3 regions of the Paenibacillus sp. Y5S-9 genome follow, and region 2 is predicted to be linked to each of the others. Evidence: a T-box and tRNA genes for the amino acid it is inferred to sense, from the RefSeq annotation. Region 2 holds a T-box; the other regions hold tRNA genes.
The links. A T-box is a leader RNA that pairs with one kind of tRNA and senses whether it is charged. The one in region 2 lies ahead of tyrS (tyrosine--tRNA ligase), so its partner is inferred to be a tRNA-Tyr.
Positions count from the first base shown of each region.

Region 1 (9,599 bases), 1.7 Mb from region 2:
ATCGGCCACACTGGGACTGAGACACGGCCCAGACTCCTACGGGAGGCAGCAGTAGGGAATCTTCCGCAATGGGCGAAAGCCTGACGGAGCAATGCCGCGTGAGTGATGAAGGTTTTCGGATCGTAAAGCTCTGTTGCCAGGGAAGAACGCTTGGGAGAGTAACTGCTCTCAAGGTGACGGTACCTGAGAAGAAAGCCCCGGCTAACTACGTGCCAGCAGCCGCGGTAATACGTAGGGGGCAAGCGTTGTCCGGAATTATTGGGCGTAAAGCGCGCGCAGGCGGTCATTTAAGTCTGGTGTTTAATCCCGGGGCTCAACCCCGGATCGCACTGGAAACTGGGTGACTTGAGTGCAGAAGAGGAGAGTGGAATTCCACGTGTAGCGGTGAAATGCGTAGATATGTGGAGGAACACCAGTGGCGAAGGCGACTCTCTGGGCTGTAACTGACGCTGAGGCGCGAAAGCGTGGGGAGCAAACAGGATTAGATACCCTGGTAGTCCACGCCGTAAACGATGAGTGCTAGGTGTTAGGGGTTTCGATACCCTTGGTGCCGAAGTTAACACATTAAGCACTCCGCCTGGGGAGTACGGTCGCAAGACTGAAACTCAAAGGAATTGACGGGGACCCGCACAAGCAGTGGAGTATGTGGTTTAATTCGAAGCAACGCGAAGAACCTTACCAGGTCTTGACATCTGAATGACCGGTGCAGAGATGTACCTTTTCTTCGGAACATTCAAGACAGGTGGTGCATGGTTGTCGTCAGCTCGTGTCGTGAGATGTTGGGTTAAGTCCCGCAACGAGCGCAACCCTTATATTTAGTTGCCAGCACTTCGGGTGGGCACTCTAGATAGACTGCCGGTGACAAACCGGAGGAAGGTGGGGATGACGTCAAATCATCATGCCCCTTATGACCTGGGCTACACACGTACTACAATGGCCGGTACAACGGGCTGCGAAATCGCGAGATGGAGCCAATCCCAACAAAGCCGGTCTCAGTTCGGATTGCAGGCTGCAACTCGCCTGCATGAAGTCGGAATTGCTAGTAATCGCGGATCAGCATGCCGCGGTGAATACGTTCCCGGGTCTTGTACACACCGCCCGTCACACCACGAGAGTTTATAACACCCGAAGTCGGTGGGGTAACCGCAAGGAGCCAGCCGCCGAAGGTGGGATAGATGATTGGGGTGAAGTCGTAACAAGGTAGCCGTATCGGAAGGTGCGGCTGGATCACCTCCTTTCTATGGAGAATCGTTTCCTGCAACGGAAACATTCAAATATGTAGCTAAGCTACAAAACACTCACTCGTTGCTCAGTTTTGAGAGCTCAAACTCTCAAACAGCTTGCTTTTGCATGGAGCTTGTTCTTTGAAAACTAGATATCGAAACGAAACAAACGCGAATTAGAACATTCCTTTAAGCTGATCTTGTGTAAACAAGTGAAGTGTTATAAAGGTAGTTAAATTGCTTTTGTGATGGTATTGGATGGGAGCGACTTTTGGCTTTGCGCAAGCAAACCAAGGGAAGCGAGCGACCGAAACCGGAACAAAATGGTTAAGCTACTAAGAGCACACGGAGGATGCCTAGGCGCTAGGAGCCGATGAAGGACGTGGCGAACAACGAAACTGCCTCGGGGAGCTGTAAGCAAGCTTTGATCCGGGGGTGTCCGAATGGGGAAACCCAGCTGGGGTAATTTCCAGTTACACCTAACTGAATACATAGGTTAGTGTGAGGCATACCAGGGGAACTGAAACATCTAAGTACCCTGAGGAAGAGAAAACAATAGTGATTCCGTCAGTAGCGGCGAGCGAACGCGGAGAAGCCCAAACCAGAGAGCTTGCTCTTTGGGGTTGTGGGACGTCTCACATGGAGTTACAAAGGAACCGGTTAAGCGAAGAGGTCTGGAAAGGCCCGCCAAAGAAGGTAAAAGCCCTGTAGTTGAAAGTCTGTTCCCTCCGAGACGGATCCCGAGTAGTGCGGGGCACGTGAAACCCCGTATGAATCCGGCAGGACCATCTGCCAAGGCTAAATACTTCCTAGCGACCGATAGTGAAGCAGTACCGTGAGGGAAAGGTGAAAAGCACCCCGGAAGGGGAGTGAAATAGAACCTGAAACCGTGTGCTTACAAAAAGTCAGAGCCCGTTTTAGGGGTGATGGCGTGCCTTTTGTAGAATGAACCGGCGAGTTACGTTCCCGTGCAAGGTTAAGGTGAAGAGCCGGAGCCGCAGCGAAAGCGAGTCTGAATAGGGCGATGTAGTACGTGGACGTAGACCCGAAACCGGGTGATCTACCCCTGTCCAGGGTGAAGGTGCGGTAACACGCACTGGAGGCCCGAACCCACGCATGTTGAAAAATGCGGGGATGAGGTGGGGGTAGCGGAGAAATTCCAATCGAACTCGGAGATAGCTGGTTCTCCCCGAAATAGCTTTAGGGCTAGCCTCGGAAAACAGAGTCGTGGAGGTAGAGCACTGATTGGGTGCGGGGCCCGCAAGGGTTACCAAGCTCAGTCAAACTCCGAATGCCATAGACTTACTTCCGGGAGTCAGACAGTGAGTGCTAAGATCCATTGTCAAAAGGGAAACAGCCCAGACCATCAGCTAAGGTCCCCAAGTGTGTGTTAAGTGGGAAAGGATGTGGAGTTGCACAGACAACCAGGATGTTGGCTTAGAAGCAGCCACCATTGAAAGAGTGCGTAATAGCTCACTGGTCGAGTGACTCTGCGCCGAAAATGTAACGGGGCTAAACACACCACCGAAGCTATGGCTTGATGCTATGCATCAGGGGTAGGGGAGCGTTGTATAAGGGTTGAAGGTGTACCGTAAGGAGCGCTGGACATTATACAAGTGAGAATGCCGGTATGAGTAACGAAAAGATCAGTGAGAATCTGATCCGCCGAAAGCCTAAGGGTTCCTGAGGAAGGCTCGTCCGCTCAGGGTAAGTCGGGACCTAAGGCGAGGCCGAAAGGCGTAGTCGAAGGACAACAGGTCGAAATTCCTGTACCACCGTAAGCCGTTATGAGCAATGGGGGGACGCAGTAGGGTAGTGACGCGGACTGATGGATGTCCGTCTAAGCAGTAAGGCTGATGTGTAGGCAAATCCGCACATTGTAAGGCTGAGCTGTGATGGGGAGCGAAAATTATAGTAGCGAAGGTCATGATCTCACACTGCCAAGAAAAGCCTCTAGCCAGGTGAAGGTGCCCGTACCGCAAACCGACACAGGTAGGCGAGAAGAGTATTCTAAGGCGCGCGGAAGAACTCTCGTTAAGGAACTCGGCAAAATGACCCCGTAACTTCGGGAGAAGGGGTGCCCCGGTAGTGTGAATAGCACGAGGGGGCCGCAGTGAAAAGGCCCAAGCGACTGTTTAGCAAAAACACAGGTCTGTGCGAAGCCGTAAGGCGAAGTATACGGGCTGACGCCTGCCCGGTGCTGGAAGGTTAAGGGGAGTGGTTAGGAGCAATCCGAAGCTGTGAACCGAAGCCCCAGTAAACGGCGGCCGTAACTATAACGGTCCTAAGGTAGCGAAATTCCTTGTCAGGTAAATTCTGACCCGCACGAATGGCGTAACGACTTGGGCGCTGTCTCAACGAGAGATCCGGTGAAATTTTAATACCTGTGAAGATGCAGGTTACCCGCGACAAGACGGAAAGACCCCATGGAGCTTTACTGCAGCTTGATATTGAATTTGGGTACGATCTGTACAGGATAGGTGGGAGCCTTTGAAGTGGGAGCGCCAGCTTCCATGGAGGCAACGTTGGGATACCACCCTGATCGTATCTAGGTTCTAACCTGGTACCGTAATCCGGTGCGGGGACAGTGTCAGGTGGGCAGTTTGACTGGGGCGGTCGCCTCCTAAAGAGTAACGGAGGCGCCCAAAGGTTCCCTCAGAATGGTTGGAAATCATTCGAAGAGTGCAAAGGCATAAGGGAGCTTGACTGCGAGACCTACAAGTCGAGCAGGGACGAAAGTCGGGCTTAGTGATCCGGTGGTACCGCATGGAAGGGCCATCGCTCAACGGATAAAAGCTACCCTGGGGATAACAGGCTTATCTCCCCCAAGAGTCCACATCGACGGGGAGGTTTGGCACCTCGATGTCGGCTCATCGCATCCTGGGGCTGAAGTAGGTCCCAAGGGTTGGGCTGTTCGCCCATTAAAGCGGTACGCGAGCTGGGTTCAGAACGTCGTGAGACAGTTCGGTCCCTATCTGTCGTGGGCGTAGGAAATTTGAGAGGAGCTGTCCTTAGTACGAGAGGACCGGGATGGACGTACCGCTGGTGTACCAGTTGTTCCGCCAGGAGCACCGCTGGGTAGCTATGTACGGACGGGATAAACGCTGAAAGCATCTAAGCGTGAAGCCCCCCTCAAGATGAGATTTCCCAGTATGTAAGACCCCTTGAAGACGACGAGGTAGATAGGCTGGGGGTGGAAGTGCAGCAATGCATGGAGCTGACCAGTACTAATCGGTCGAGGGCTTATCCAAATATGCAAGTTGTAAATCGCGTGTTTCGTTTCGAATCTAGTTTTCAGAGAACGATCTCTGAAGCATATTCCCTGATAGCTCAGTTGGTAGAGCACTCGACTGTTAATCGAGTTGTCACAGGTTCGAGCCCTGTTCGGGGAGCCATATGGAGAGGTGTCCGAGCTGGCCGAAGGAGCACGATTGGAAATCGTGTAGGCGTCACAAGCGTCTCGAGGGTTCGAATCCCTCTCTCTCCGCCATAATATTAAGGCCCGTTGGTCAAGGGGTTAAGACACCTCCCTTTCACGGAGGTAACAGGGGTTCGAATCCCCTACGGGTCATAATAACTTCAAAAAAAGAAGTTGATTTTTACAACAAGATTATGGTATGATCATAAATGTGTTGTTCGGAGGCTTAGCTCAGCTGGGAGAGCATCTGCCTTACAAGCAGAGGGTCGGGGGTTCGATCCCCTCAGCCTCCACCATATAAACTTTATAACGACGCGGGGTGGAGCAGCCCGGTAGCTCGTCGGGCTCATAACCCGAAGGCCGCAGGTTCAAATCCTGCCCCCGCAATTATACTTTCCTTGAGAAAGTGATCTGGAACCGTGGTGTAGTTGGCCTAACATGCCTGCCTGTCACGCAGGAGATCGCGGGTTCGAATCCCGTCGGTTCCGCCATTTAATCTTTACATGAGGCAAACTGTTCACTACATCTGCTGTATGGCACTGATGCCCTATATAAAGTGTAAGGAATTAAGATTAGACTTTATTATGGCTCGGTAGCTCAGTCGGTAGAGCAGAGGACTGAAAATCCTCGTGTCGGCGGTTCGATTCCGTCCCGAGCCACCATTTTAAAACAATTTAATACGCCGGTGTAGCTCAACTGGTAGAGCAACTGACTTGTAATCAGTAGGTTGGGGGTTCAAGTCCTCTCGCCGGCACCATGTAATCCTGGAGGATTAGCGAAGTGGCCAAACGCATCAGACTGTAAATCTGCTCCCGTACGGGTTCGGTGGTTCGAATCCATCATCCTCCACCAGTTTTTAGGGGCATAGTTTAAAGGTAGAACAACGGTCTCCAAAACCGTTGGTGTGGGTTCAATTCCTGCTGCCCCTGCCAATTAACTTTTAGAAAATAACCTTTTGTGGCGATCGTGGCGAAGTGGTTAACGCACCGGTTTGTGGATCCGGCATTCGGGGGTTCAATTCCCCTCGATCGCCCCTTTGTTTTTTCATTTTTTATTGGGGATTAGCCAAGCGGTAAGGCAACGGACTTTGACTCCGTCATGCATAGGTTCAAATCCTATATCCCCAGCCATTATGCGGACGTGGCTCAGCGGTAGAGCATCGCCTTGCCAAGGCGAGGGTCGCGGGTTCGATTCCCGTCGTCCGCTCCAAAATATGGCGCCATAGCCAAGTGGTAAGGCACAGCTCTGCAAAAGCTTTATCCCCAGTTCGAATCTGGGTGGCGCCTCCAGCATATGCCGGCGTGGCGGAATGGCAGACGCGCTCGACTCAAAATCGAGTGGGAAACCGTGGAGGTTCGAGTCCTCTCGCCGGTATATTGAATAGCCCTACATGTTGCTAATGCAATGTGTAGGGCTATTTTTATTTTATATGAAACGATTTATGTGCAGTAAGAAAATCTAGAGTTAAAGATTGACGTATGATTATATAAAGTATATTGTAGATAAGTAAAGTCTTTAATGTAGAGGAGTGAAGTAGAGTGACTGATGGAAAAAATGTATCGGATACCGATCTGTTATTTGATCTTTCTGTATGGGAAGAGGCATGGAAGAATCGTCCGAGAAGTTCAAATTATAAGAAGAAAAGCGTCCCCTCTAATACAGAAGAAGCATTTGGGCGGTGGGCCAGGGATTATCATGCACAGTCGTTCACTGAAGAAGGAAAGCAGCGTTCTGAGCGCATTATGGGCTGGATTGAGAATCAGGGTGTAGAATTTGCAGGGTTATCCATTTTGGACATTGGAGCAGCCTCAGGCATATTTACCATTCCTTTTGCGGAAAAGGGGGCAAGTGTGACCGCAGTTGAGCCTTCTGAGTTACTTGTTTCACTCATGAAAGAGACGATACCTTCATCTTTGGAATCCAATATCGAAATCGTAAACGAACGATATGAGGAAATCTCCATTAAGGATAAGGGTTGGGAGAAAAAATATGACTTTGCATTTGCATCCATGTGTCCAGCAATGTCGGATTGGGAAACGATTGAGCAGGCGATTAATTGCGCCCGGAAGTATGTGTATATAAGTACTATGGCGGGACAGAAGGAACACACACTAATGGATGAACTTAAGGATGTACTGGGTGTAACTTCTTCACACAAGGTCGGCGATATGGGGTATATCCAACAATTGTTGTATCTGAAGGGGTATTCATACACCATGATCATTACGAAAGAAGTTAACTCATTTGAAATACCGGTGGAAGAGGTTGTAGAGAAGCTGCCAGAATGGCTTAATACGTATGAGTTACCATCGGATGAAGATTCTCTCAGACTGGCTGAGAAGTATATTCGGGATACGTACAAGGATAGTACGGTGACCTTCTCACGCGGAGCAAGGTTTGGTAAAATTCTAATCCAACTGGAACAGCCCAATATGAAAACAGTTCGTACTAAGGATAAGCGATAAATCGGATAAGCTCGGCACGTGTACTAATAAACGGGAATTGAGGCGGACAATGTAGTCTAACGTCTAAGATGACGCTAGCAAGCATCACAATGCTGTGCCAAAAGATGAACGGTTGAAACATATGAGGTTAAGATTGCAGAAGTGAAGTTGTAAGTGAAGGGAGCAGGTTATGTGCTCCCTCTTTTTTGAAGCACTTATATCGACCGCTTTGAACCAGACCCTCGTTTATTTAGAGATGTTCGAGACAACGAAAAACAAAACACATACCTCGTTTTCAGAGAGTGATCTCTTAAGCATATTCCCTGTTATTTCAGTTGGTAGAGCACTCGACGGTTAATCGAGTTGTCACAGGTCCGAGCCCTGTTAGGGGAGCCATATGGAGAGGTATCCAAGCTGGCCGAAGGAGTACGACTTACAATCGTGCTCCTTTTCTAATTTCTGTTCGACACTTCTACTTTCTGCTTACGCTCCCGGTACTGGCCGGGTGTGATTCCTTCCCACTTACGAAATGATCGGATAAAGTTTTGCGGATTATTGTACCGAAGTCGTGCTGCGATATCTTTAACGGTTAGATCACTTTCGTCCAGCCATTTTTTAGCGATATTAAATCGGTACTTGGTCAGATATTCACTAAATGCACAGCCTGTCTCTTTGCGGAAAACACTACTTAAGTAGTTTGCATTGTAGTGAAGCTTAACAGCACATTCCTCAAGCGTCAGATCCTTATCATAATCTTGATGAATCATGGCAATCATTTTCTCAGATATATGCTGATACTGGGCATACTGTCTTGCTTTAAAAACCTGGATGACGGGCAAGATGACTTGATGGTTAAACCAATCTTCAACTTCAGCAGCGTACTGCAAACCATGAAGTTCATGAAACATCGAGCCCCGACCTTGGGAGATCTGTCCGAGTCGTATGCCGGATTCCTGAGTCATTTGCAAAATATGCGTGAGTAGCCTCGTAAGAGCCACCTCATACTCCTCGGGTGTAACCTCCATACCAAAGATCACTTCAAGCAGTTGTTGCAGAAGAGCAGAGGCCTGGACTTCGTCCGCACTTTGAATAGCTTGGATCAATGAATATTCCAATGATTCCGGGTAGGTCATGGGCCAAGTGGGAGCGTAATGATCTATGTTCTCATATTGAAAAATAATGCCTGTTCCCAGCTTCATCCGATGCCTCAATGCTTCCATGGCTTCTGTGTAAGCTTGAGGGATGTGATATATAGAGCTGTGCGGCTGGCTGAATCCTATACTGACTTGAAGAGTTAGAATCTTATCCATCTGTTGTTGTAACTGGTCTGTTAATACATATAGTTGCTGTGAAAAAATAAACTGATCCTGTTCAACGGTGCCAATCACCGTGACTACCGTATGTTCCAGCACAATGGGAAGCAATTGTTGGTTATGCACAACCGTTTCCGCCAATATATTTTGAATAGCGAATAATAAGAGGTCACGATCACTAGCTCTATATTTTGTATGATTAACGAGATCGGCCTGTAATGTAATAACAGCAATTTGTTGCCATTCCCGAACCTGATGCGTGTAGCCATATTCATTCAAGGTGTCATGAAGAGTATGAACAGGGATCTTACCCTGGAATAGATTGATCATAAAATGAGTGCGAATCTGCAACAGATGCATATTAAGTGTGTTCTCTAATTGGGAGCGAGAGGCAGATAATTGTGAGACTCCTGCTCTAATCTGTTCGAACTCATCAGAAAATGGTGGTGATTGCTGAGCTAATGTGTTTCCTTCTTTGGACAGGTGGTTGTCACCAAGTTGGGTTAAAAGTTTACGAATCGGGACATGCATTCGCTTGGAGCCGAGCCAGGCGAATAATAATGAAAGTAAAAGTAAGAAGATACTGATATACAAGGTGTGTAATCCGATATCGATATATTCTTGTGTCAGAATATTGGTAGGTGAGATTAGAACATAAGTCCATCCTTTTAAGGTAGAAGGGCTATACGTCAGAGTATAATGTGTATCGGCGATCTTAACTTCCCGTTTTTCAAAGCCTGTTGAAAATGTGATGGGTGATAGTTTGGTTATGTTGGCTTCCGTATCCCGATCCTGTAATCCAATGGCAGAGAACGGTTGTCCAATGTATACGGGATCGGGATGCACCAAGATACGTTGTTCCCGATTCAAAATGATCAGTCCTGAGGCAGCATTGCCTAAGGAGGCTTCTCCTAGTGTATTTTGCAAAGAGCATGCAGGGATTCCCGCAATCAGGGCAGCATCGGATGACGTATTCAGATTCGGAATAGACCTCGCAAGGGCAATATGATAGATACAGCCTGTACCGGGTGACCGCTCATCATTACTGAACACCGATGAAGGGGAGAGCTGCCATCCAGAGGTTAGCGTATCCGATATCAATTCCTTCATGGGAAGAGCCAGTGGAAAATCCGTATTACGATATAATCCGGCATGATCAATAAGCCAATTCTGAGATTGATTCACCAGGGTAATATCTAAC
Region 1 covers NZ_CP145887.1:5,773,784-5,783,382, reverse strand. Annotated here, with positions in the region: rRNA gene V6669_RS25555 (16S ribosomal RNA) at 1-1,238, shown strand, start outside; rRNA gene V6669_RS25550 (23S ribosomal RNA) at 1,549-4,474, shown strand; tRNA gene V6669_RS25545 (tRNA-Asn) at 4,543-4,618, shown strand; tRNA gene V6669_RS25540 (tRNA-Ser) at 4,622-4,713, shown strand; tRNA gene V6669_RS25535 (tRNA-Glu) at 4,723-4,794, shown strand; tRNA gene V6669_RS25530 (tRNA-Val) at 4,862-4,937, shown strand; tRNA gene V6669_RS25525 (tRNA-Met) at 4,955-5,028, shown strand; tRNA gene V6669_RS25520 (tRNA-Asp) at 5,055-5,132, shown strand; tRNA gene V6669_RS25515 (tRNA-Phe) at 5,228-5,303, shown strand; tRNA gene V6669_RS25510 (tRNA-Thr) at 5,323-5,398, shown strand; tRNA gene V6669_RS25505 (tRNA-Tyr) at 5,408-5,493, shown strand; tRNA gene V6669_RS25500 (tRNA-Trp) at 5,500-5,573, shown strand; tRNA gene V6669_RS25495 (tRNA-His) at 5,602-5,674, shown strand; tRNA gene V6669_RS25490 (tRNA-Gln) at 5,697-5,771, shown strand; tRNA gene V6669_RS25485 (tRNA-Gly) at 5,776-5,850, shown strand; tRNA gene V6669_RS25480 (tRNA-Cys) at 5,857-5,930, shown strand; tRNA gene V6669_RS25475 (tRNA-Leu) at 5,937-6,015, shown strand; gene V6669_RS25470 (methyltransferase domain-containing protein) at 6,180-7,106, shown strand; tRNA gene V6669_RS25465 (tRNA-Asn) at 7,405-7,481, shown strand; gene V6669_RS25460 (helix-turn-helix domain-containing protein) at 7,538-9,599, opposite strand, start outside.
Region 1: it has a tRNA-Tyr gene. The T-box ahead of tyrS (tyrosine--tRNA ligase) is inferred to sense a tRNA for this amino acid. The anticodon was not compared.

Region 2 (9,599 bases):
CTTCTTGAACTCATGGAGAAGCATAGTGCAGATTACACCAATACGTTCCTAGCATTGACCTTTGATACATTGCAAGGAACAGCTTTGTTTGGCACGACAGAATTTGCTGAATGGCATGAGCAGTGGCAAGCGAGATTGGACAGACAGCAGGGGGAGAAGGAAGTCTCTAAGCAGTTGATGAGAACAAGCAATCCAGCCGTCATTCCCCGCAATCATCGGGTCGAAGAAGCGCTTGAGCGAGCAGAGAATCATGGAGATCTTAGCGTGATGGAGAAGCTTTTGGCAGTTCTTTCAGATCCGTTCGCGCACTCACCTGAGCAGGCTGAATATGCCGAACTACCTGCACAATGCAATACTTCGTACCAAACTTTTTGTGGGACCTGATTGAACAATACGGAAGAAGAGGCTGCCTTCGGCAGCTTTTTCATTTTTTCATTCTGTCATCGATGTTATTTTTATATAGGCAGGTGCATTCATGTCCAACATGTTAAGCAAACAACAATTGGCAGACATCCTTTTACAGCTTTTAGAGCGTACATCTCTCCGTAGGGAACAGATGCAGAACTATGTTAACCGCTTGTTTGAGACCTTTAAATGCGATGGTGTGCCCTATGTAGAGAATGGAGAAGATGCGTATATTGTTCGAATATACGAACGTGGTCTCGTCTCATTGGAGAAACGGGTGAAACAGCCGGATGAAGTCGTCTATTGGCTGCTGGAGGATATTATTTTCACCGCGACGCATGTAGGGTTGTTGGAAAGATATGGCGTGGATAATAAACAGACGCATTTGAACTACACAAATGAAGTGATGAATGAACTAAACAGGGGTGTTCAGGAAGCCTTCCAGCAGATCGGTGATCCGTACTTACATTGGTATCAGACGGGTAAACGTCAGGAGTTAGAGGGCATGAAATAAATAAAAATGAGGTGTGTTACATGAGCGAGCAAGATATTAATGATGTATGGTATGACTATGCTGTGTTATTTGTCGAAAAAAAGAATAAATCTGAACAGGGCTGGGCTTCGTTGACTTCGGACGAGCAGGATATTGCTGCTTTATGGCTTTTAGAGGCGGATGTCTTTAATGGCGGTTTTATTCAGTTTTTCTGTAACTGGGGGGAAGAGGTATACCGTTACGCGTTGCGGGCATTACATACCATTGGTGCGACTCAAGTCGTGGAGATTATAACGGCAGCATACGGCTGCATGGAGCATCTGAAAGAGGATGAAAGGCTTACCGAACTGTGGGATATTCCTAAATTACTGACAAAGGAACAAGAGGACCAGTTAGATGCGCTGGATCAGCAATTTTGGAATAATGAGGATCAGATTGCGGAGAAAGCCTATGGTTATTATCACGGAAAATTGAACATGATGATTATATAATCTGGTTTCAATTATGCATCCGTTGTTCTGTTCAAAGATTGCATACTTGGCCTTGCAATGACTGGAACGTTCGGCTATACTTGCTATAAATTGAATACATGAATCACGTTGATAGAGCGCAGTAGCGGCTTTGTCCCTGTTACAGAAAGTCAGGGGTTGATGGAACCTGATACATACAAGGGCTGCGAATTACACTCTGGAGTACTTGGGTAATGCCAAGCGGATGGGCAAACGATATATTGCCAAAAGTGGTATGGATAACGTGTTAAGATCACGTGTTGTCCATGCAATTTGGGTGGTACCACGGTTATGATAATCGTCCCTGTGTCTAATGAAGACAAGGAGGCGATTTTTTTGTGTCCAAAAAAGCCGCTCCAGCGTGTAATTTCGTAATTTAACGTAGATCATGACTGAATCTTGAGGATAGAAAAGGGGTTATACGAATGAATATTATTGATGAACTACAGTGGCGTGACGCCATTAACCAGCAGACGGATGCAGAGGGACTACGTGAATTGACTGAAACGAAATCCGTTTCTTTGTACTGCGGCGTTGACCCTACGGGGGATAGCATGCATATCGGACATCTCATTCCCTTCATGATGCTGAAAAGGTTTCAACTGGCAGGACATCGTCCGGTTATTTTGATTGGTGGAGCTACAGGCACGATTGGTGACCCAAGTGGTCGTCAGACAGAGCGTTCTCTGCAAACGATGGAGCAAGTGCAGGAGAATGTGGATGCACTGACAGCGCAGATGAAGAAGTTGTTCGTAACAGACGGTGATAATCAGGTTCGCATGGTGAACAACTACGATTGGACACACAAAATCAATGTCATTGAATTCTTACGTGACTACGGCAAAAACTTTAACCTCAACACGATGCTTGCTAAGGATGTAGTTGCGAGCAGACTGGAAGGCGGAATCTCGTTCACCGAGTTTTCATACCAGATCCTTCAATCTCTCGACTACCTGCACCTGTTCCAAAATGAAGATGTACAGCTTCAAATCGGCGGTTCTGATCAATGGGGGAATATCACGAGTGGTCTTGATCTGATTCGTAAAAAAGAAGGATCTGAAGCGAAGGCGTACGGTCTGACCATTCCGCTCATGCTCAAATCCGACGGTACGAAATTTGGTAAAACAGCTGGCGGCGCAATCTGGCTTGATCCAAACAAAACGACACCATTTGAGTTCTACCAGTTCTGGGCAAATACAGATGACCGTGATGTGATCAAATACTTGAAATACTTTACCTTCCTGAGCAAAGAAGAAATTGAAGCTTTGGCTGAAAAGGTAGAGACAGAGCCACATAGACGTGAAGCACAGAAAGCACTCGCGGAAGAAATGACAAAATTTGTTCACGGCGAAGAAATGCTCGAACAGGCTAAACGTATTACAGCGGCGCTGTTCAGTGGTGATATCCGTTCCCTGACAGCTGATGAAATCGAACAGGGCTTCAAGGAAATGCCAACATTTGAGACGGATGGCGAAGCGAAAAATATCGTCGACTGGCTCGTAGATCTGGGGCTGGAGCCATCCAAACGCCAGGCGCGTGAGGATGTCACTAAAGGCGCAATCTCCATGAACGGTGAGAAAATCACAGAGCTTGAATTTACAGTCTCGGCAGAGCATGCCATTGGCGGTAAATTCATCATTATCCGTAAAGGTAAGAAGAACTACAGCCTGGTCAAACTTCAATCGTAGTTTCCTAGAAATAGTACGTAACACAGGCACGTATAGAGACTAAAATAGACACACAAATAAAGATACAAATACAGAAACAAAAAGACCGTCTTCCATCTCTGTCAGGCGACAGAAGGGAGACGGTCTTTAGTATAAGAAGTCATTGCTTGACCTATAGTTTATTGATTAACGATCGCTGTGATTTCTTCATCCAGATCAAGTCGTACATTCTCACGGTACGCCCGGATGTTGTATTCACTGTGCAGGTAACGAAGAATCGCTTCAATCATATTGGACTCGACCAGATATTGACTGCGTCCTTGGATCCAAACTTCAGCGGAATAACCTGTATCTTCTTCCCAGCTCAGTTCTACATTCACATCGGTTGGACGTACACCCTTACGTTCTGCCATATGAATACAGATTGCATTCACAATTTCATCCATGCTCAGAACCATAGAGATTAGTACCGTCCGTTTCTGTTACGGTCATCATCACGATCATTGCGACGGTCATAACGACCATCCGCTGCAGGTTTGCGACGATTGGAGATGGCTCTGAAGAGTGCCATAGCCAGCATAACAATCAACATGATCGCTGCAACGTTCACGAGCAATCCAAGGATGTTACCCAGGGCGCCCATGCCACCGAACAGTCCGCCGAACATCATACCAGCAAGACCACCAAGCATCATGCCTTTCATGAAGCCTCCGCCACCGCCGAAGAATCCACCACCACGGGTTGCAGCTGCACCAGTACCGGAGTTATTACCGGAATTGGATTGATTCACGTTGTTGTTGGAGTCGGATTTCTTAGGAGTGTTGGTATAACTTTTTGTACCGGATTTGAATCCGCCACCACGTCTTGCATCTGCAGAATCCGGATTCGTTACTCCCACTGTTGCGAACAATAATGTAAAGGCCATAAATACCATCATTAGATGTTTAACTCCGAATTTTTTCTTCATTGTAAAGATCGTAACCCCCCGATTAATTTGTTTGAATCGCCCAAAAATGGGCCTTACTCATGTAATACGGTCAACTTGCAGGAACGTTTCAAATTTTATTAAATTTCTGAAACGCTTGGACTTGGGTCTTGAATTGCAGCTTGGCCATCAAGCAATTGGGTAACCCAATGACACCATTCCAGGCCTGTTTGTGCATGCATTAACCCTTTTTGTACCAGGATGTAGCTTCCAAAATCTCGGTTGCCTACACGAAGATTATCCTGAGGTATACGTGACTTCAGATCCTCGAAATAACGTATGCGTTCCATAAACCAGCTTTTACGCTCGTTAAGAATGCGTCTCATGCTTCCGTCTTCCGCTATGCCAACACACAAAATACGCAAATTAAATTCATCGCGTGTAACCGGTGCGGTAACAGGAGTAATCATCCATTCCAAGAGCTTTTCAATGCCTTTTTCCGTAACTGCGTACATTTTCTTGTCCGGTTTGTCAGACTGTTGTACCCAGCGGGAGGCCAATAACTCATCGTTTTCCATCTTGGACAGGAGTGGGTAGATCTGGCTGTGTTTCGCCTGCCAATGCGGCTGGATCTTCAGCATCAGATCATAGCCCGATGACTCCTCGCGGGTAAGCAGCCCGAGCAATCCGTAGGAAAGTATGTTCATGCACATGTCTCCTTAATATTAGGGCTAGGTCAGAGAGAACAATCGGTTTTACTTTCTTTGACCGCTTTCATAAAAAGTGTACACTGAAACTGTATGGTTTGACAACCTGACAGAACAACTGCCTTAATTTAGACAAAAAAAAGTGCGAACCATAAGGTCCGCACTCCAAACCATTTAGAGAGATGCCTGTTGTCCATATCCCTCAGCGACAAGATCAAGCTCACCTGTAGCAGAATCGATAACCATGCCGTGGACGGGTACATTGGGAGGAAGTAAAGGATGCTTCTTGATCACTTCCACAGTATGTTTTACCCCTTCTTCGACGCTGTCAAACCCACGCAACCATTTTTGCAAACGGATGCCCGAATTCTCCAGAGTAGTCATGACTTCTTCCGATACACCACGCTCTACCATATGTCCAATCATGGTCTCAGCGTGAAGGGAAGCCATGCCACATTCCGTATGTCCAACTACCAGGACTTCATCTGCACCCAGTTCATAGATGGCGACAAGTACACTACGCATTACACTCCCGAAAGGCTGAGAGATAATTGCGCCTGCGTTTTTGATGATTTTCACATCACCGTTTTTCAGGTTCATGGCCTTGGGCAGCATTTCCACCAGACGTGTATCCATACAAGTGATGATAACCATCTTTTTGGTTGGAAACTTGCCAGCCGTATACTTTTCGTATTCTTTGGTCTCGACAAATGATTTGTTGTAAGCCAAAATCTCTTGAATGTTGTTCATGTCCATTGCCTCCTGTTATCCAATACGACGAGCACGGCCACTTGCATATGATGCAGCTTGTCCTACGCGCCTTTGCTTTAATAGTATTTCACGGTCAGCAGATGGCATTACTCCAACCCTTTAGAGGTTGTTCAAAAAGTCCACTTTTGATTACAAATGATGCGTGAGGGCATCATCAGCATCGAAGTTGAGCACCATTTCTATCTTCTCGGTAATGAAAACCAGACTTTTTGAACACGTATCTTTAGGAGAACAATGCAATTTTCATCTGTTAAAAGTTGATTATACGCAATGCAAAAAGTATCATCAATAGGGTATAACATTTTTTTTGAAGAGGTGAACGATAACAATGGATAAACAAACACAGGAACATTTGGAATCCTTCCGTAATCTGGCTCGTAAAATCAAGAGTTACCATGAAGCCATTGGTTTGCTTCACTGGGATCTGCGTACAGGTGCGCCGAAAAAAGGCGTTCCGACTCGTTCGGAGACGCTGGGTATGTTGTCCACCGAAGCATTCAAGCTGCAAACCTCAGCTGACATGAAGACTTACCTGGATGCATTAACAACTCCAGCGGTATTGGAACAGCTCGAAGATATAGATCGTCGTCTGGTTGAAGATTGCAAGAAAGAATATGATCGCAGTCAGTCTGTACCACCTGAGAAAGTACAAGCTTATACCGTGCTAACAGCCAAGTCGGAAACGGCATGGGAAGATGCCAAGCATAACAGTGATTTTGCAGGGTTCTCACCTTATCTGACAGATATCGTTAAGCTCAAACAAGAGTTTATTGATTATTGGGGTGTGAAGGATACCCGTTATGATACGCTGCTTGATATGTATGAACCGGATCTGACGGTTGAGAAAGTGGACGCTGTGTTCGCCCGCCTCAAAGCACGTTTGGTGCCTCTACAAGAGAAGATTAATGCTTCAGAAAACAAGCCCAATACAGAGTTCCTGAATCAATTGTTTGACACCAAACAGCAGGAAAAATTCAGTCTGTTCATCCTGGAACAAATGGGCTATGACTTTGAAGCTGGACGATTGGATGAGAGTGTTCATCCTTTTGCAACGGGTCTAAACCCGGGGGATGTGCGGATCACAACACATTATCTGCAAGATGATGTAGCAAGCGCAGTCTTCAGTTCGTTGCATGAGGGCGGACATGCCCTGTACGAGCAAAATATTGATGACAGTCTGGCGGGTACCCTTCTTGCCGAAGGAACGTCCATGGGGATTCATGAGTCTCAGTCCCGTTTATGGGAAAACATGATTGGTCGCAGCCTGCCATTCTGGACACGTTATTACAAAGATTTGCAGCAGCATTTCCCGCAATTGAGCGAGGTTGAACTGGAAGATTTCTATCGTGCAATCAACCGCGTAGAGAGTTCACTCATTCGGATTGAAGCGGATGAACTGACCTATAACCTGCATATTATTATCCGATATGAGATTGAGAAAATGTTATTCAACGATGGTCTGGAAGTGAAAGACCTGCCGGAGACCTGGAATGCAAAATACAAGGAATACCTCGGTATAATGCCAACGAATGATGGAGATGGCGTTCTTCAGGATGTTCACTGGTCCGGTGGTGACTTTGGTTACTTTGCATCGTATTCTCTGGGTAATATGTATGCAGCTCAAATTCTACATACATTGCGTAAGGAAATGCCGGAGTTTGATACCCTTATTGCCGAAGGTAATCTGATTCCAATTAAGGAATGGCTTACAGACAAGATCTATCGGTATGGTAGAAGTCGCACACCTTCCGAATTGATTGTTGCCGTAACGGGTGAAGAATTGAACCCGGATTATCTGGCCGATTATCTGGAAGCCAAATATGCCGAGATTTACAAGCTGTAGATATCCTATAAATAACATATTAAATAACATTTAGAAGAGCTGAAGAGTCGGGTATTATTGCCCGGCTCTTTTTTGCATTCAAGTTCTTAACCTTTTGCTGGGCATCGGCATATCCATAATAGAGAGAAACTGCTGAAACCAGTGAAGGAGGGAAACAACATGAAATACACGCCATGGTTCGTCCGGGGCATCGTTATTCTGCTGATTATTATTGTGGCGCTCACCAGCTGTAATAAGGAAGATAATGAAGCCAAAATTACGATTGGCGAAGTGACTCGTTCGGTATTTTATGCACCGGAGTATGTGGCCGTGGCTCAAGGCTTTTTTGAGGAGCAGGGGCTTGAGGTGGACATTCAGACGACTGCTGGCGGTGACAAAACGATGGCAGCATTACTCGCAGGTTCGGTGGATATCGCCCTGGTAGGAGCGGAGACGTCCATATACGTGTATCAACAGGGAGCGGAAGATCCGGTCATTAATTTTGCCCAGCTCACCCAGACGGATGGTACTTTTCTGTTCGCTCGTAACACGGAAGGCAGCTTTGAATGGGATCAACTGAGGGATTCCACATTTCTCGGTCAACGTAAAGGCGGCATGCCACAAATGGCAGGGGAGTTCGCACTGAACAAACATGGCATTGATCCGCAAAGTGATCTGGAGCTGATTCAAAATGTGGACTTTGCAAATATTGCGTCTGCTTTTGCCTCAGGCACGGGAGATTATGTTCAACTGTTTGAACCCCAGGCATCCATCTTTGAACAAGAAGGTCGGGGCAAGGTTGTTGCATCGTTTGGAACAGAAAGTGGTCTTCTGCCTTACACCGTCTTCATGACGAAACAGAGTTATCTTAACGACAATAAGGATGTCGTACAGAAGTTTACGAATGGTCTGCACAAAGCGCAGGCATGGGTGGATTCCCATACGGCTGAAGAGATTGCTGAAGTCATTTCTCCTTTTTTCAAAGACATCGATCCAGCCATTTTGGTAAGCAGTGTGAACCGTTATAAGGAACAGGGCAGCTACGCAACAGACCCGATCATTGATGAGGAAGAGTGGAACAATCTGCTTGATGTCATGAGTGCCGCCGGCGAGTTGAAAGAACGCGTGAATTTGAATGCCATTGTAGATAATGCCTATGCGGAAGAAGTTACGAAATCTAAGTGATGGGTATTCAGGAAAGGAAGTGAGCAGAATGCCTGAATCCGAAAGTGTGATCCGACTGGAGGGGATCTCTCAAGTATACGTCAGCGAGCGGGAAGCTTCATTGGTGATTGAAGACTTGAGTCTGGAGATCCAAAAAGGAGAGTTCGTCAGTCTGGTTGGACCGAGTGGATGCGGTAAAACGACATTGTTGTCGATCATCGCCGGGCTGCTCACACCCACCCGAGGAGAGGTTAAGGTTAAAGGCAAACTCGTTGGTGGCCCCTCTGCACAGATTGGTTATATGCTTCAACAGGACTATCTGTTTCCATGGCGGACCATTCTGGATAATGCATTGATTGGTCTTGAACTGACAGGCAGACTGGATGAACGGAGCCGTGAGCGTGTACGGGAACTGCTGGTAAGCATGGGGTTGGCAGGAACGGAGAATCAGTACCCTTCAGAGCTTTCAGGGGGCATGAGACAGCGAGTAGCTCTGGTGCGCACGTTGGCAACCGATCCGGGAATTTTATTATTGGATGAACCATTCTCAGCACTTGATTATCAAACCAAGTTGCAATTGGAGGATCTGGTCTCGGACACGTTAAAACAGTTTGGTAAAACATCCGTACTTGTCACCCATGATTTGTCTGAAGCGATTGCGGTCAGTGACCGCGTCATTGTACTGGATCGCAATCCGGGCCGCATCCGTCGTGAATTTATCATTCCCGATGTAATTCGTAAATCTCAGCCGTTTCATGCCAGGGAGCAAGAAGGATTTAATGCGTTGTTTCAGGCGTTGTGGAGTGAACTGGATCAGTCCGGGGGAGGTGAGGAAGACGCGTGAATCCAATGAATCCGAAGCAGGAAAAGCGTGACGAATGGATGGGGCAGCTGCATCGGAATCATATTCAGCAGGTGGCCAGATGGCGACATCAAGTGCTTGCCGTACAGTTATCTATGCTAGTATGTATGTTTTTGCTATGGGAAGTGGCAGGCAGACTCCGTTGGATAGATGTACTGTTATTCAGTTATCCGAGTAAGGTTTTTGCCCAGATTGGCAAGGACATCGCTAGTGGCGAGTTGTGGGCACATGTTGGGGTAACCGTAGGGGAAACGGCAGTTGGCTTTTTACTGGG
Region 2 covers NZ_CP145887.1:4,073,323-4,082,921, reverse strand. Annotated here, with positions in the region: gene V6669_RS17970 (YdiU family protein) at 1-384, shown strand, start outside; gene V6669_RS17965 (Imm63 family immunity protein) at 476-919, shown strand; gene V6669_RS17960 (DUF4375 domain-containing protein) at 940-1,389, shown strand; T-box leader at 1,489-1,716, shown strand; gene tyrS (tyrosine--tRNA ligase) at 1,833-3,095, shown strand; gene V6669_RS17950 (YxcD family protein) at 3,254-3,532, opposite strand; gene V6669_RS17945 (hypothetical protein) at 3,538-4,041, opposite strand; gene V6669_RS17940 (PadR family transcriptional regulator) at 4,140-4,706, opposite strand; gene V6669_RS17935 (carbonic anhydrase) at 4,881-5,456, opposite strand; gene V6669_RS17930 (carboxypeptidase M32) at 5,806-7,320, shown strand; gene V6669_RS17925 (ABC transporter substrate-binding protein) at 7,480-8,484, shown strand; gene V6669_RS17920 (ABC transporter ATP-binding protein) at 8,513-9,307, shown strand; gene V6669_RS17915 (ABC transporter permease) at 9,313-9,599, shown strand, end outside.

Region 3 (9,599 bases), 3.2 Mb from region 2:
ATCGGCAGAGGAAAAAGATGCTGAGGCCCTGTCTTCAATTCGTGTACAAATGGACGGGGAAACCGAGAACATGGATCGTGAAGAGGGCGAGGCGTATATCGACGCAGCAGAGTTTAGTCGGGTCATCCATTCGGACACTGAGAAGTCACGGAATCTGTTCCTTGTTGCAGTAGTGGCGGGCGAGATTGTGGGGTGCTCCCGATGTGAAGGCAGAGAGTTGAAGCGCTTTTGCCATAAGGTTGAGTTCGGCGTGTGTGTAACCAGACAGTTCTGGGGACATGGAATTGGCAAGAACTTGTTGGAGAAGTCGATAGAATGGGCAGACCAGACTGGTGTAGAGAAGATGACGTTGAACGTGCTGGCATCCAATGAAAAGGCAATCGAGTTACACCAAAAGAGTGGCTTCGAGATCGAAGGTATTTTGAAAAAGGATCGGCGACACGCGGATGGACAGTATCATGACACGATAGTGATGGGCAGCTTCAGAGACTAATAGTATAAAAAGTGAAAAGCACAATCTATATAAGCCCACAGCTTATGGAGTTCAGTTATTAGATTCGAAATCCACATAACAGATAGCAGCATTATTGAGTAGAGGTATTATGTTTCTTATTTTATTGAACGAATGTAATGATGTTGAATGGGTCTGTTCACAACCTATATTGAGACAGGTTAGACTGGTGAGTGTATATAGGATATAGTAAGAGGATATTGCCATTGGAAAAAGAGATTATGAAGAGATTGAATCAAATATATAGTTAGTTTGCTGATGGGATATTTTACAAGTAGTAATTGTATTGTGTATATGATATATTCTATTTCCGGCCAAAAAAACACGAGAAACAAAGTGCCGCAGGCAAAACAAATAAGCTTCGAAAGAAACTTAAAAAAAGAGCTTGCTAAGTTGGATCGGAAGTGTTATGATATAAAAGTTGCTGAGGAGAACAACGCTCGGTAACAAAAACAATTTTGATCTTTGAAAACTGAACAACGAGTGAGTAAACATTCTGCTTGCAGAATGAACGCGAAAGTTTGAGACAAGCCTTGGCTTGAATCGACTGGAGCACAAATGAGATTTTTAATCTCGTCAGATTCAAAATGAGCTTATCGCTCTTTTCAATACTTTATTGGAGAGTTTGATCCTGGCTCAGGACGAACGCTGGCGGCATGCCTAATACATGCAAGTCGAGCGGACTTGATGAGAAGCTTGCTTCTCGGATAGTTAGCGGCGGACGGGTGAGTAACACGTAGGCAACCTGCCCTCAAGTTTGGGACAACTACCGGAAACGGTAGCTAATACCGAATAGTTGTTTTCTTCGCCTGAAGGAAACTGGAAAGACGGAGCAATCTGTCACTTGGGGATGGGCCTGCGGCGCATTAGCTAGTTGGTGGGGTAACGGCTCACCAAGGCGACGATGCGTAGCCGACCTGAGAGGGTGATCGGCCACACTGGGACTGAGACACGGCCCAGACTCCTACGGGAGGCAGCAGTAGGGAATCTTCCGCAATGGGCGAAAGCCTGACGGAGCAATGCCGCGTGAGTGATGAAGGTTTTCGGATCGTAAAGCTCTGTTGCCAGGGAAGAACGCTTGGGAGAGTAACTGCTCTCAAGGTGACGGTACCTGAGAAGAAAGCCCCGGCTAACTACGTGCCAGCAGCCGCGGTAATACGTAGGGGGCAAGCGTTGTCCGGAATTATTGGGCGTAAAGCGCGCGCAGGCGGTCATTTAAGTCTGGTGTTTAATCCCGGGGCTCAACCCCGGATCGCACTGGAAACTGGGTGACTTGAGTGCAGAAGAGGAGAGTGGAATTCCACGTGTAGCGGTGAAATGCGTAGATATGTGGAGGAACACCAGTGGCGAAGGCGACTCTCTGGGCTGTAACTGACGCTGAGGCGCGAAAGCGTGGGGAGCAAACAGGATTAGATACCCTGGTAGTCCACGCCGTAAACGATGAGTGCTAGGTGTTAGGGGTTTCGATACCCTTGGTGCCGAAGTTAACACATTAAGCACTCCGCCTGGGGAGTACGGTCGCAAGACTGAAACTCAAAGGAATTGACGGGGACCCGCACAAGCAGTGGAGTATGTGGTTTAATTCGAAGCAACGCGAAGAACCTTACCAGGTCTTGACATCTGAATGACCGGTGCAGAGATGTACCTTTTCTTCGGAACATTCAAGACAGGTGGTGCATGGTTGTCGTCAGCTCGTGTCGTGAGATGTTGGGTTAAGTCCCGCAACGAGCGCAACCCTTATATTTAGTTGCCAGCACTTCGGGTGGGCACTCTAGATAGACTGCCGGTGACAAACCGGAGGAAGGTGGGGATGACGTCAAATCATCATGCCCCTTATGACCTGGGCTACACACGTACTACAATGGCCGGTACAACGGGCTGCGAAATCGCGAGATGGAGCCAATCCCAACAAAGCCGGTCTCAGTTCGGATTGCAGGCTGCAACTCGCCTGCATGAAGTCGGAATTGCTAGTAATCGCGGATCAGCATGCCGCGGTGAATACGTTCCCGGGTCTTGTACACACCGCCCGTCACACCACGAGAGTTTATAACACCCGAAGTCGGTGGGGTAACCGCAAGGAGCCAGCCGCCGAAGGTGGGATAGATGATTGGGGTGAAGTCGTAACAAGGTAGCCGTATCGGAAGGTGCGGCTGGATCACCTCCTTTCTATGGAGAATCGTTTCCTGCAACGGAAACATTCAAATAAGCAGCTTAGCTGCACAAACTACTCACTCGTTGTTCGGTTTTGAGAGCTCAAACTCTCAAACAGCTTGCTTTTGCATGGAGCTTGTTCTTTGAAAACTAGATATCGAAACGAAACAAACGCGAATTAGAACATTCCTTTTTAGCTGAACTTGTGTTAAACAAGTTTCAATAAAAACGGTAGATTGCACGTACGATGGTATCGAATGGGAGCGACTTTTGGCTTTGCGCAAGCAAAACAAGGGAAGCGAGCAGTCGAAACCGGAGCACGAGGTTAAGCTACTAAGAGCACACGGAGGATGCCTAGGCGCTAGGAGCCGATGAAGGACGTGGCGAACAACGAAACTGCCTCGGGGAGCTGTAAGCAAGCTTTGATCCGGGGGTGTCCGAATGGGGAAACCCAGCTGGGGTAATTTCCAGTTACTCATAACTGAATACATAGGTTATGTAGAGGCATACCAGGGGAACTGAAACATCTAAGTACCCTGAGGAAGAGAAAACAATAGTGATTCCGTCAGTAGCGGCGAGCGAACGCGGAGAAGCCCAAACCAGAGAGCTTGCTCTTTGGGGTTGTGGGACGTCTCACATGGAGTTACAAAGGAACCGGTTAAGCGAAGAGGTCTGGAAAGGCCCGCCAAAGAAGGTAAAAGCCCTGTAGTTGAAAGTCTGTTCCCTCCGAGACGGATCCCGAGTAGTGCGGGGCACGTGAAACCCCGTATGAATCCGGCAGGACCATCTGCCAAGGCTAAATACTTCCTAGCGACCGATAGTGAAGCAGTACCGTGAGGGAAAGGTGAAAAGCACCCCGGAAGGGGAGTGAAATAGAACCTGAAACCGTGTGCTTACAAAAAGTCAGAGCCCGTTTTAGGGGTGATGGCGTGCCTTTTGTAGAATGAACCGGCGAGTTACGTTCCCGTGCAAGGTTAAGGTGAAGAGCCGGAGCCGCAGCGAAAGCGAGTCTGAATAGGGCGACATAGTACGTGGACGTAGACCCGAAACCGGGTGATCTACCCCTGTCCAGGGTGAAGGTGCGGTAACACGCACTGGAGGCCCGAACCCACGCATGTTGAAAAATGCGGGGATGAGGTGGGGGTAGCGGAGAAATTCCAATCGAACTCGGAGATAGCTGGTTCTCCCCGAAATAGCTTTAGGGCTAGCCTCGGAAAACAGAGTCGTGGAGGTAGAGCACTGATTGGGTGCGGGGCCCGCAAGGGTTACCAAGCTCAGTCAAACTCCGAATGCCATAGACTTACTTCCGGGAGTCAGACAGTGAGTGCTAAGATCCATTGTCAAAAGGGAAACAGCCCAGACCATCAGCTAAGGTCCCCAAGTGTGTGTTAAGTGGGAAAGGATGTGGAGTTGCACAGACAACCAGGATGTTGGCTTAGAAGCAGCCACCATTGAAAGAGTGCGTAATAGCTCACTGGTCGAGTGACTCTGCGCCGAAAATGTAACGGGGCTAAACACACCACCGAAGCTATGGCTTGATGCTTTGCATCAGGGGTAGGGGAGCGTTGTATAAGGGTTGAAGGTGTACCGTAAGGAGCGCTGGACATTATACAAGTGAGAATGCCGGTATGAGTAACGAAAAGATCAGTGAGAATCTGATCCGCCGAAAGCCTAAGGGTTCCTGAGGAAGGCTCGTCCGCTCAGGGTAAGTCGGGACCTAAGGCGAGGCCGAAAGGCGTAGTCGAAGGACAACAGGTCGAAATTCCTGTACCACCGTAAGCCGTTATGAGCAATGGGGGGACGCAGTAGGGTAGTGACGCGGACTGATGGATGTCCGTCTAAGCAGTGAGGCTGATGTGTAGGCAAATCCGCACATCATTAAGGCTGAGCTGTGATGGGGAGCGAAAATTGTAGTAGCGAAGGTCATGATCTCACACTGCCAAGAAAAGCCTCTAGCCAGGTGATGGTGCCCGTACCGCAAACCGACACAGGTAGGCGAGAAGAGTATTCTAAGGCGCGCGGAAGAACTCTCGTTAAGGAACTCGGCAAAATGACCCCGTAACTTCGGGAGAAGGGGTGCCCCGGTAGTGTGAATAGCACGAGGGGGCCGCAGTGAAAAGGCCCAAGCGACTGTTTAGCAAAAACACAGGTCTGTGCGAAGCCGTAAGGCGAAGTATACGGGCTGACGCCTGCCCGGTGCTGGAAGGTTAAGGGGAGTGGTTAGGAGCAATCCGAAGCTGTGAACCGAAGCCCCAGTAAACGGCGGCCGTAACTATAACGGTCCTAAGGTAGCGAAATTCCTTGTCAGGTAAATTCTGACCCGCACGAATGGCGTAACGACTTGGGCGCTGTCTCAACGAGAGATCCGGTGAAATTTTAATACCTGTGAAGATGCAGGTTACCCGCGACAAGACGGAAAGACCCCATGGAGCTTTACTGCAGCTTGATATTGAATTTGGGTACGATCTGTACAGGATAGGTGGGAGCCTTTGAAGCATGAGCGCCAGCTTGTGTGGAGGCAACGTTGGGATACCACCCTGATCGTATCTAGGTTCTAACCTGGTACCGTAATCCGGTGCGGGGACAGTGTCAGGTGGGCAGTTTGACTGGGGCGGTCGCCTCCTAAAGAGTAACGGAGGCGCCCAAAGGTTCCCTCAGAATGGTTGGAAATCATTCGAAGAGTGCAAAGGCATAAGGGAGCTTGACTGCGAGACCTACAAGTCGAGCAGGGACGAAAGTCGGGCTTAGTGATCCGGTGGTACCGCATGGAAGGGCCATCGCTCAACGGATAAAAGCTACCCTGGGGATAACAGGCTTATCTCCCCCAAGAGTCCACATCGACGGGGAGGTTTGGCACCTCGATGTCGGCTCATCGCATCCTGGGGCTGAAGTAGGTCCCAAGGGTTGGGCTGTTCGCCCATTAAAGCGGTACGCGAGCTGGGTTCAGAACGTCGTGAGACAGTTCGGTCCCTATCTGTCGTGGGCGTAGGAAATTTGAGAGGAGCTGTCCTTAGTACGAGAGGACCGGGATGGACGTACCGCTGGTGTACCAGTTGTTCCGCCAGGAGCACCGCTGGGTAGCTATGTACGGACGGGATAAACGCTGAAAGCATCTAAGCGTGAAGCCCCCCTCAAGATGAGATTTCCCAGTATGTAAGACCCCTTGAAGACGACGAGGTAGATAGGCTGGGGGTGGAAGTGCAGCAATGCATGGAGCTGACCAGTACTAATCGGTCGAGGGCTTATCCAATAGCAAGTTCTAAATCGCGTGTTTCGTTTCGAATCTAGTTTTCAGAGAACGATCTCTGAAATGTAAGCTACGCGTTTGGTGGCGATGGCGGAGGGGTTCCACACGTACCCATCCCGAACACGACCGTTAAGCCCTCTAGCGCCGATGGTACTTGGACCGCAGGGTCCTGGGAGAGTAGGACGCCGCCAAGCGAAACCCCATTGGGGTATTTTTTTTCGAAAATTGATAAGGGCCCTTAGCTCAGTTGGTTAGAGCGCACCTCTGATAAGGGTGAGGCCGGTGGTTCGAGTCCACCAGGGCCCATAGCAAGACCACAACAAGAAATACACCAGAGTATGGGGCCATAGCTCAGCTGGGAGAGCGCCTGCCTTGCAAGCAGGAGGTCAGCGGTTCGATCCCGCTTGGCTCCACCATTCCCTGATAGCTCAGTTGGTAGAGCACTCGACTGTTAATCGAGTTGTCACAGGTTCGAGCCCTGTTCGGGGAGCCAGTAAGGCCCGTTGGTCAAGGGGTTAAGACACCTCCCTTTCACGGAGGTAACAGGGGTTCGAATCCCCTACGGGTCATAGCAATACCTATTGCTTCAACAAGGGATGAGAATCCCAAAGGTTCGTCGGAGGATGTACTTCGTTAGCAACAGCTTCGCAGTCTCGAACGAAGTGAGAGTATCCCCTACGGGTCATATTATGGAGGCTTAGCTCAGCTGGGAGAGCATCTGCCTTACAAGCAGAGGGTCGGGGGTTCGATCCCCTCAGCCTCCACCATATAACTTTATAACGACGCGGGGTGGAGCAGCCCGGTAGCTCGTCGGGCTCATAACCCGAAGGCCGCAGGTTCAAATCCTGCCCCCGCAATTATACTTTCCTTGAGAAAGTGATCTGGAACCGTGGTGTAGTTGGCCTAACATGCCTGCCTGTCACGCAGGAGATCGCGGGTTCGAATCCCGTCGGTTCCGCCATTTTTTGATTTAGTAAGGCTCGGTAGCTCAGTCGGTAGAGCAGAGGACTGAAAATCCTCGTGTCGGCGGTTCGATTCCGTCCCGAGCCACCATATATAACACCTTTAATACGCCGGTGTAGCTCAACTGGTAGAGCAACTGACTTGTAATCAGTAGGTTGGGGGTTCAAGTCCTCTCGCCGGCACCATGTAATCCTGGAGGATTAGCGAAGCGGCCAAACGCATCAGACTGTAAATCTGCTCCCGTACGGGTTCGGTGGTTCGAATCCATCATCCTCCACCAGTTTTTCTATGAGTCATTAGCTCAGTTGGTAGAGCACCTGACTTTTAATCAGGGTGTCGAAGGTTCGAGCCCTTCATGACTCACCATTATATGCGCGTGTGGCGGAATTGGCAGACGCACTAGACTTAGGATCTAGCGTCTTTGACGTGGGGGTTCAAGTCCCTCCACGCGCATTCTTTATTTGCGGAAGTGGCTCAGCGGTAGAGCATCGCCTTGCCAAGGCGAGGGTCGCGGGTTCGATTCCCGTCTTCCGCTCCAATATTTTGCGCCCTTAGCTCAGCTGGATAGAGCGTTTGACTACGAATCAAAAGGCCGGGAGTTCGAATCTCTCAGGGCGCGCCATTATAACTTCATATTTTGCCGGCGTGGCGGAATGGCAGACGCGCTCGACTCAAAATCGAGTGGGAAACCGTGGAGGTTCGAGTCCTCTCGCCGGTATAGATAACGGGATGTAGCTCAGCTTGGTAGAGCACCTGGTTTGGGACCAGGGGGTCGCATGTTCAAATCGTGTCATCCCGATTGTTGTTATGCGGGTGTAGTTCAATGGTAGAACTTTAGCCTTCCAAGCTAATAGCGTGGGTTCGATTCCCATCACCCGCTTACATATTGAAAAAGAAAGAGATGGTACTCACCGTCTCTTTCTTTTTTTTGCATTCACAGGCATATTGGCCAAGATTGTATACAAAGATCACGGATTCACGGATTATTTGGCTGAATATAATGTACCAACATGTATCCCATCCTCACGATATATTTCCCCCTTTTTTAAGTCTGTTCTTAGTCATTGTTGAAGTGTACGAATAGAGAAGGTCTAACACATGTTCGAACACAAGAATATCTTTTCTTTACCACATTTCATAAAAACGCTTACAAAAATAGCTTGCGTAAATCATTAACCTGTAATACCATATCAATTAAGCGCTTAACCTTCAGGGGTAAGGCGCTTAAACTTAACGTAGATTAAGCGCTTAACCCGTAAAGGAAAGGACGGCGATCAAACTCATGAAAACAATTCGATTAACGATGGCTCAGGCACTGCTTCGATACCTGGATCAGCAATATATCTCGGTTGACGGAGTGGAAACCAAGTTTGTGAAGGGCATCATCGGTATTTTTGGACATGGCAATGTAACAGGGATTGGAGAAGCGTTGGAGCGCAGTCCGGGAAGCCTGACGTATATGCAAGGCAAGAACGAACAAGGTATGGTGCATACGGCAGCGGCTTATGCCAAGCAGAAGAACCGCAGACAGATCTATGCATGTACAACATCCATTGGACCTGGTGCTTTGAATATGATTACGGCGGCAGCTACTGCAACGGTGAACCGAATTCCGGTTTTATTGCTTCCTGGAGACAACTTTGCTACACGGGAACCGGACCCGGTACTTCAACAGTTGGAAGTGAGCAGTGATTATACAATCTCAGCCACTGACCCATTCAAAGCCGTCAGCAAGTACTGGGATCGCATTGTTCGTCCCGAACAGCTGATGATTGCTGCTACACAGGCCATGCGTGTGCTTACCGACCCGGCAGAGACGGGAGCTGTTACGCTCGCACTGCCGCAGGATGTGCAGGCAGAGGCGTACGATTATCCAGAATCGTTCTTTGCCCGCAAAGTACATTATCTGGACCGTCGCCCCCCGGTACAGGCAGCCATTGAGCGGGCAACGGAGCAGATTGCCCGAGGCAGAAAGCCGATGCTCGTTGCAGGCGGCGGTGTGTTGTACTCTGAGGCGTCCGTTCAACTCGTGGAGTTCGCCGAAGCATTTGGCATTCCGATCGCCGAGACGCAGGCGGGCAAGAGCGCAGTCTCTTGGGACCACCCACTGAATGTGGGGGCCATCGGGGTTACCGGCTCTCTGGCAGCCAATAGGCTGGCGAGAGAAGCAGACGTTGTGATTGGCGTCGGTACGCGGTTCTCGGATTTCACGACGGCGTCCCGCTCTGCTTTTCAGCATCCGGAAGCTTCATTCATCAACATCAACCTGAACGGCATGGATGCCGCCAAGTTAGGCGGAGAAGCCATCCTGGCAGATGCGCGCGAAGGATTGCAGGCTTTGCAGAAGGAATTGCAGCAAAGACAATACCGCAGTGCATATGGTGCATCCGAAATCGCTGATCTCCGCGCTGAGTGGAATGCAGAAGTGGATCGGCTGTATGCAGCTCAACATGAAGCAGGGCTGGCACAGACAACGGCAGTCGGCATAGTTAATCGGACGATTGATCCTTCCTCCGTTATTGTGTGTGCGGCAGGCAGTCTGCCAGGAGACCTGCATCGTCTGTGGCGTGCGGCTGAACCAAAGACGTATCACATGGAGTATGGATTCTCCTGTATGGGGTACGAGGTAAGCGGAGCGTTCGGAGCAGCACTTGCTGAGCCGGATCGTGAAGTGTACGCCATGGTGGGGGATGGCAGTTATCTGATGCTGCATTCGGAGTTTGTGAC
Region 3 covers NZ_CP145887.1:313,085-322,683, forward strand. Annotated here, with positions in the region: gene V6669_RS01380 (GNAT family N-acetyltransferase) at 1-493, shown strand, start outside; rRNA gene V6669_RS01385 (16S ribosomal RNA) at 1,125-2,677, shown strand; rRNA gene V6669_RS01390 (23S ribosomal RNA) at 2,986-5,912, shown strand; rRNA gene rrf (5S ribosomal RNA) at 5,987-6,103, shown strand; tRNA gene V6669_RS01400 (tRNA-Ile) at 6,142-6,215, shown strand; tRNA gene V6669_RS01405 (tRNA-Ala) at 6,250-6,325, shown strand; tRNA gene V6669_RS01410 (tRNA-Asn) at 6,327-6,402, shown strand; tRNA gene V6669_RS01415 (tRNA-Glu) at 6,407-6,478, shown strand; tRNA gene V6669_RS01420 (tRNA-Val) at 6,601-6,676, shown strand; tRNA gene V6669_RS01425 (tRNA-Met) at 6,693-6,766, shown strand; tRNA gene V6669_RS01430 (tRNA-Asp) at 6,793-6,870, shown strand; tRNA gene V6669_RS01435 (tRNA-Phe) at 6,887-6,962, shown strand; tRNA gene V6669_RS01440 (tRNA-Thr) at 6,982-7,057, shown strand; tRNA gene V6669_RS01445 (tRNA-Tyr) at 7,067-7,152, shown strand; tRNA gene V6669_RS01450 (tRNA-Lys) at 7,163-7,238, shown strand; tRNA gene V6669_RS01455 (tRNA-Leu) at 7,245-7,325, shown strand; tRNA gene V6669_RS01460 (tRNA-Gly) at 7,336-7,410, shown strand; tRNA gene V6669_RS01465 (tRNA-Arg) at 7,418-7,494, shown strand; tRNA gene V6669_RS01470 (tRNA-Leu) at 7,512-7,590, shown strand; tRNA gene V6669_RS01475 (tRNA-Pro) at 7,598-7,671, shown strand; tRNA gene V6669_RS01480 (tRNA-Gly) at 7,682-7,752, shown strand; gene iolD (3D-(3,5/4)-trihydroxycyclohexane-1,2-dione acylhydrolase (decyclizing)) at 8,155-9,599, shown strand, end outside.
Region 3: it has a tRNA-Tyr gene. The T-box ahead of tyrS (tyrosine--tRNA ligase) is inferred to sense a tRNA for this amino acid. The anticodon was not compared.